DNA from 2 places in the Nocardiopsis sp. NPDC058789 genome. Region 1 is predicted to be linked to the other one. Evidence: riboswitches for the same ligand, from Rfam matches in the RefSeq annotation. Region 1 holds a riboswitch; the other holds the start of a gene.

Region 1 (3,200 bases):
TGATCATCACCTCCGGCCTGTGGAACGCCCCGGAGAGCGCCGGGTACGACCCGGACAGCAAGGGCGTGCTGCTCACCTCCGGATCCATGGAGCAGGGCCTGGGCCAGCTCAGCCCGGCCCTGGGCTCCTTCGGCGTGGTCTTCATCGCCTGCGCGGTGGCGGTCTTCGCGTACACGACGATCCTCGGCTGGTCGTACTACGGCGAACGCTGCATGGTGTACCTGGCCAAGGGCAAGCGCTACCTGGTCCTGCCCTACCGCCTGGTGTTCATCGGGGTCGTCTACGTCGGCGCGACCGCCAGCATCGAGTCGGTCTGGCTGTTCAGCGACATCGCCAACGGTCTGATGGCACTGCCGAACCTGGTGGGTCTGATCCTGCTCTCCCCGGTGGTGGTCGCGGAGACACGGAAGTTCTTCGGCCATCCCGAGTGGAAGAACCCGGACGTGATCATGGACGACGTCAGCAAGTAGTGCGCTCCGGCCGGGGGACGGGTCCCCCGGCCGACGACGAGGGGGACCGGCCACGGTGGCCGGTCCCCCCTTCGCGTGGTGTCGTCCGTTCACCACCAGGCGTGGAAGTGGTGCACCGGTCCCTGGCCGTCGCCCGCGTGGATCTCGTCGGCGTGGCGCAGGGCCTCGGTGAGGTAGGCCTTGGCGTCGGAAACGGCGGCCACCGTGTCCGGGCGCTGGGGGAGGAGGGCGGCGATCGAGGAGGAGAGCGTGCAGCCGGTGCCGTGGGTGTTGCGGGTGGCCACCCGCCCGGCACGGAACTCCACCGGCTCCGAGACGCCGTCGACCAGCAGGTCGACACTCTCCTCACCGGGCAGGTGCCCGCCCTTGAGCAGGACGCGGCGCGGACCGAGTTCGAGGAGGCGTTCGGCCTGTCCCCGCATCTCCTTGAGGCCGGTGGCCTCGGTCTCGCCGAGCAGGTCGGCGGCCTCGGGGAGGTTGGGGGTGAGCAGGTCGGCGCGCGGCAGCAGGACGGTGCGCAGGGCCTCGATCGCGGACCGCTCCAGGAGGCGGTCACCGCTCTTGGCCACCATCACCGGGTCCACGACCACGTTCGGCAGCGCGTAGCGGTCGACGGCGGCCGCGACCGCCTCGGTGACCTCCGACGTGGACAGCATCCCCACCTTGACCGCGTGCACGGTCGCGTCGGTGAACAGGGTGTCCATCTGGTCGGTGACGAAGGACGCGGGGACACCGTGGACCCCGGTGACCCCGCGTGTGGACTGGGCGGTCAACGCCGTCACCACGGTCATCCCGAAGACCCCGTGGGCGGAGAACGACTTCAGGTCGGCCTGGACACCGGCGCCCCCGCTGGGGTCGCTTCCGGCGATGGACACGACGTTGTACGCGCTCATTGGCGTTCCTTCGCTAGTACGAACTAGGGCAGGTTCGACGGGTGTGCTCTCAGCCGGGAGGACTCTCTCCGGCACCCCGCGCCGCCGGGGCCTCGCGGCCCCGGCATCAGTGTTGGTCTGTGGTGGTTTCGACTGTAGTGGACGGTCCGCCGGGGCGGACCGCCCCCCTCCGCGCGGTCAGACGGTGACGTTGTGGCGGGTCTCCACCTGCTCCTGCTGGGCGTGCTTGCGCCGCTCCCAGACGATCATGCCGACGACCACCACGAAGCCGCCGACCGCGAAGGCCAGCGTCACGGGGACGTCGCTCATCGGAACCAGATCGCGGTTGTGGTCCTGCCACGGCCACAGGGCGCGCAGCGAACCGGCCATCAGACCGGTGAGCACCACGAGGGTGATGTGGTGGTGGTTCTCCAGCAGGAACTGGAGCACCTTCACGAACAGGGCCAGACCGGTGATCATGCCCAGCACGAAGACGGTGATGTAGGGCAGGTCAGCCGCGCGCAGGGCGGCCATGGTCGGCTCGTACAGGCCCAGGATCAGCAGGATGAAGGAACCCGACAGGCCCGGCAGCACCAGGGCGCAGATGGCGACGGCGGCCGCGAAGAAGACGATCACCGGGTGGGTGGGCAGGTTGGCGCCGGGCAGGCCGGTGAGCAGGAAGGCGAGCACCGCGAAGACCAGGGCCACCGCGTAGTGCCAGGCCTTCCACTTCTTGCCCGCGCCGGTGTAGGGGATCCACAGGCAGGCCAGGACCAGGCCGAAGAACAGCGCGTACGCGTACTGCTCGTAGACCTCCACCAGCGGGGCGAGGAAGATGGCGGCCAGGATGAGCGCGACGGCCATGCCGATGAGGGCGGGGACGAGCACCGACCAGTCCACCTGGCGGAACTGCTCCTGGGCGCGCTCCTTGCCGCGGCCCCGGGGAACGTCCGTGACGTAGCGCTTGATGCCGCTGACCACGTGGCCCGCGCCACCGATCAGCTTGTCGTAGAGGCCGACCATCAGCGCGACCGTGCCGCCGCTGATGCCGGGCAGTGCCTCGGAGGTGCCGACGGCGCCGCCGCGCACCGCGTTGAAGATGTAGGAGCCTACTGACTTGGCCATGTTGTCGGGCGCTGGCCCGGGGGGTTCCCGGGAGAGGGCGCCGTCCTCCGTCCTGATGGGGTCGCCGGTCCGTGCGAACGGTCGACCGGCGGGTCAAAGGGGTGCTGTACCACGCGGGTCATGGAGGCGACCTCCACCGGTTCGATGCTCCGGCCCGCGCGGGGATGTGTGCCGCCCGGGCCGTGCGAGGGGGAGGAGAGCCGTCAGGCCCCGGGCCGGGCAGTGCCGATTCTAGCGGCGCCGGACGGGGTGAAGGCGTCCGATCGCCCGGAGAATCCGGGTTTTGGTCAGGTATCAGTCCGCGAGGTCCGTGGTCCGAAAACGGATCGTGACGACGACGGCGTGGAACCGGTCTCAGATCCGGCGCGAACCGGACAGTCGCGAGGTCGGAACGGCGGGCGCGGCCGGGTCCTCCCCGGCCACCGACGCCGCCCACCGGTAGTCCTGCTTGCCCACCGCCGTGCGTCGCACCCTGTCCACGAAGTGCACCGTCCGAGGCACCTTGAACCCGGCCAGGCGCACCCGGCAGTGCGCCCGCAGCGCGCCCTCGTCCCGAGCCGAACCGGAGGCCAGCGACACCAGGGCCGTCACCTTCTGGCCCAGCCTCTCGTCCGGGGAGGGCACCACGATCACGTCCTCCACCGAGGGGTGCGCCTTGAGCACGGCCTCCACCTCCTCGGGGTAGACCTTCTCCCCGGCGGTGTTGATCACCACGCTGCCCCGGCCCAGCAGC
Region 2 (3,200 bases), on a different contig from region 1:
CGCCGGTGCCGGTGATGAGTCGGGACCCGAAGGAGACCCCCGAGATGACCAGCGGGTCCTCCGACACGTGTGCCGCGACGGTCACGGACTCGGACGTCTGTGTCATGGTTCAGCCTCCCTGTACGGCGGTGAGCACGTCCACGCGGTCGCCCGCGGAGAGCTCGGTGTCCGTCCAGGCGGTGCGTCGCACCACCTCGTCGTTGACCGCGACGGCGATCCCGCCGGGGACGGCGCCGTCCCCGGCGTCGGTGAGGTCGCGCACGACCCCGTCCACGGTGGTCGCCTCGCTGTCCCGGGCCTGTCCGTTGATGATCAGTTCCACTGCTACTCCCACGTCCGTCTGCTGGCTGAGAACCGGCGCGCGTACGGGGGCAGCGCGCCGGTGGTGAGTGCCTCGGCCATGACCTCCCCGGTCACCGGGGCCAGCAGGACCCCGTGCCGAAAGTGTCCGGCGGCCAGGTGCAGTCCCGGGACCCGTGTGGGCCCCAGGAGGGGTTCGTTGTCGGGGGAACCCGGCCGCAGCCCCACGCAGGTCTCGACGACCTCCAGCTCGCTCACCCCCGGGACGAGCTCGCGCGCGTCCCGCAGGACCTGCCAGAGCCCGCCGACCGTCAGGGAGGTGTCGTGGCCCAGCTCCTCCTGGGTGGCGCCGACGATCACCTCGCCGTCGGCCCGGGGCACCAGGTAGACGGGGAACCCGCGCACCAGGCCGCGCACGGTGCGCGTGACCAGCGGCGGTTCCCCGGCGGGCACCCGGGCGCGCAGCAGCTGCCCCTTGACCGGGCGCAGCGGCGGAACCACCGGTTCGGGCACCCGTACCCGGTCGCCCCAGCATCCGGCGGCGAGCACCACCTGCGCGGCGGGCAGTGCGGTCCCGTCGGCCAGGCGTACGCCCAGGCGCGCGCCGTCAGCCCCGGGGGAGGTGATCTCCTCCGCGTACCCGGGGACCTCGCGAACGCCCGCCCGCTCCCCGGCCCGCGCCAGGGCCAGGAGCAGCGCGCGCGGGTTCACGGAGTGGTCCTCGGGGGCCAGCACGCCACCGCGCACGCCCGGAGCGAGCGTGGGTTCGAGGCGTCGGCACTCGCGGCTGGTGAGCCGCTGGGTGGGGATGCCCAGGCGCTGTTGGAGCGCGTGGAGGTCGGTGAGGACCGCGAGGTCGTCGCGGTCGAAGGCGACCAGCAGCGTCCCGGTGCGGCGGTGGCCGACGTCGATCCCGCTGGCCTCCTGGAGTTCGGCGACGAAGTCGTCGTAGAGGCGCGCCGAGCGCACCCCGAGCTCCATGAGCTCCTCCTCGCCGAAGACCGCCTCGGTCGCGGGGGTGAGCATGCCCGCCGCGACGGTCGAGGAGGCGCGGGCGTCGGAGGGCGCCGTGACGGGGTCGGGCTCGACCAGGGTCACGGACAGGCCGCGCTGGGCGGCCCGCCAGGCAGTGACCCGGCCGATGACGCCGCCGCCGACCACGACCACCGCATTGGTGGGATGAATCGTCTTCTGTGGGGGAACCTCGTTGCTGCGCACGGCGCCGTGTTCCACTCCCTTCGCCGGAATGACCCGGATCAGGTTCGTGCGGTCGGAGGCGGTGAGCCTCCCTCTCAGCCGGGTCCACCCGGCTCCCGCGGGACATGTCCTCGCCCTCATCCTAGGACAACCCGTCCAGGGCGGTCGTGGCGGGGATCTCCCAGGCGGGGCGTCCGGGGGCGGGGCGATGGTCTCCGGAGCCCGGCCGGGTGTGGCAGATTGGGTGGGTGACACAAAGCGATCGTGAACTCGACGAACTCGTCGGCGAATGGCTGACCCTGCGTGAGGCGGCCGCGCCGCTGGGCGTGAGCCCCAACCGCATCAAGACGCTCATCCGCGAGAACCGCCTCATGGGCGTGGTGCGCGGTGGCGAACTCTGCATCCCCGCCGCCTTCCTGGACGGCCCGGACCTGGTCAAGGGTCTGCCGGGCACCATCGTGCTGCTGACCGACGCCGGTTTCTCCACCGAGGAGGCCCTGCGTTGGCTGTTCACCCCGGACGACACCCTGCCGGGCACGCCGATCCAGGCCATGCGGGAGAACCGGGGCACCGAGGTCCGTCGGCGGGCCCAGGGCATGGCCTTCTGAGCCGTCCACGGCCCGGGGACGCACCACCCCGGTGACGTCCCCCGGGCCGTTGGTTAGGGTGGGGCGCGTGAGGACGAGCCACGGAACCAGCCTGCGCGAGCGCCTGGACGCATCCCTTCTGTACCTGTGCACCGACGCCCGGACCGAGAGCGGTGATCTCGCGGAGTTCGCGGACGCCGCCCTGGCCGGAGGCGTGGACATCATCCAGCTCCGGGACAAGGGCTTGGAGGCCCGCCAGGAACTGGCCGCCCTGGAGGTCCTGCGGGAGGCGTGCGAGCGCCACGGGGCCCTGCTCGCCGTCAACGACCGCGCCGACATCGCCCGCGCGGTACGCGCCGACGTCCTGCACCTGGGCCAGCGCGACCTGCCGGTTCCCCTGGCCCGCGACATCATCGGCGCCGACCCGCTGGTCGGCCGCTCCAACAACGACCCCGAGGCCGCCGCCCGTTCGGCGGAGGAGCCCGGGAGCGACTACTTCTGCGTGGGCCCGACCTGGGCGACCCCGACCAAGCCGGGCCGCCCGGCGGCCGGACTCGAACTGGTGGAGCGCGCGGCCGCGCTCGGCACCGACCGGCCCTGGTTCGCGATCGGCGGCATCGACCTGGAGAACGTGGACCGGGTGCTGGACGCCGGGGCCACCCGCGTGGTCGTGGTGCGCGCCGTCACCGAGGCCGAGGATCCGCGAGCGGCGGCCAGCGCGCTCCGGGCCCGCCTGACCGCACGGCGCGGCGACGCCTGACCGTCGCGAAAACCCGGTGACCTCGACGGCCGTCCCGGGGATACTGGTCCACCATGGATGAGGTCGAGGTCGTCGTCGCCCACTCCGAGCGCGCGACACTGCGCGTCGGTGACGTGTTCCTGAAGGTGGACGCCGACCAGGCGCGTGTCGACGTCGAGGTCGAGGCGATGTCCCTCGCGCCGGTCCCGACCCCGGAGGTTCTCTGGCGCAGGCCGCCCGTGCTCGCGATCGCCGCGCTCCCGGGGACGGCCCTGGGCCGTCTGGGCGAGCCGTCGACCGCCTCGTCGGCGGCCTGGACCGCGGTGGGCGCCGCCGTCCGGAGACTGCACGAGGCTCCGCCACCTCCCTGGCCCGGC

Evidence for each region. A riboswitch is a leader RNA that binds a small molecule or an ion and turns the genes downstream of it on or off. The one in region 1 is predicted to bind thiamine pyrophosphate.
Region 2: linked by a shared signal. The riboswitch ahead of thiO (glycine oxidase ThiO) and the one ahead of thiD (bifunctional hydroxymethylpyrimidine kinase/phosphomethylpyrimidine kinase) in region 1 are both predicted to bind thiamine pyrophosphate.

Annotation. Positions count from the first base shown of each region.
Region 1 covers NZ_JBHYOW010000004.1:147,599-150,798, reverse strand. Annotated here, with positions in the region: gene ACFW3L_RS06775 (alanine/glycine:cation symporter family protein) at 1-470, shown strand, start outside; gene thiD (bifunctional hydroxymethylpyrimidine kinase/phosphomethylpyrimidine kinase) at 560-1,363, opposite strand; TPP riboswitch at 1,352-1,452, opposite strand; gene ACFW3L_RS06765 (DUF368 domain-containing protein) at 1,541-2,467, opposite strand; gene ACFW3L_RS06760 (acyl-CoA synthetase) at 2,822-3,200, opposite strand, start outside.
Region 2 covers NZ_JBHYOW010000013.1:23,905-27,104, reverse strand. Annotated here, with positions in the region: gene ACFW3L_RS19710 (thiazole synthase) at 1-106, opposite strand, end outside; gene thiS (sulfur carrier protein ThiS) at 110-322, opposite strand; gene thiO (glycine oxidase ThiO) at 325-1,518, opposite strand; TPP riboswitch at 1,517-1,627, opposite strand; gene ACFW3L_RS19695 (Rv2175c family DNA-binding protein) at 1,746-2,105, shown strand; gene thiE (thiamine phosphate synthase) at 2,173-2,844, shown strand; gene ACFW3L_RS19685 (phosphotransferase family protein) at 2,898-3,200, shown strand, end outside.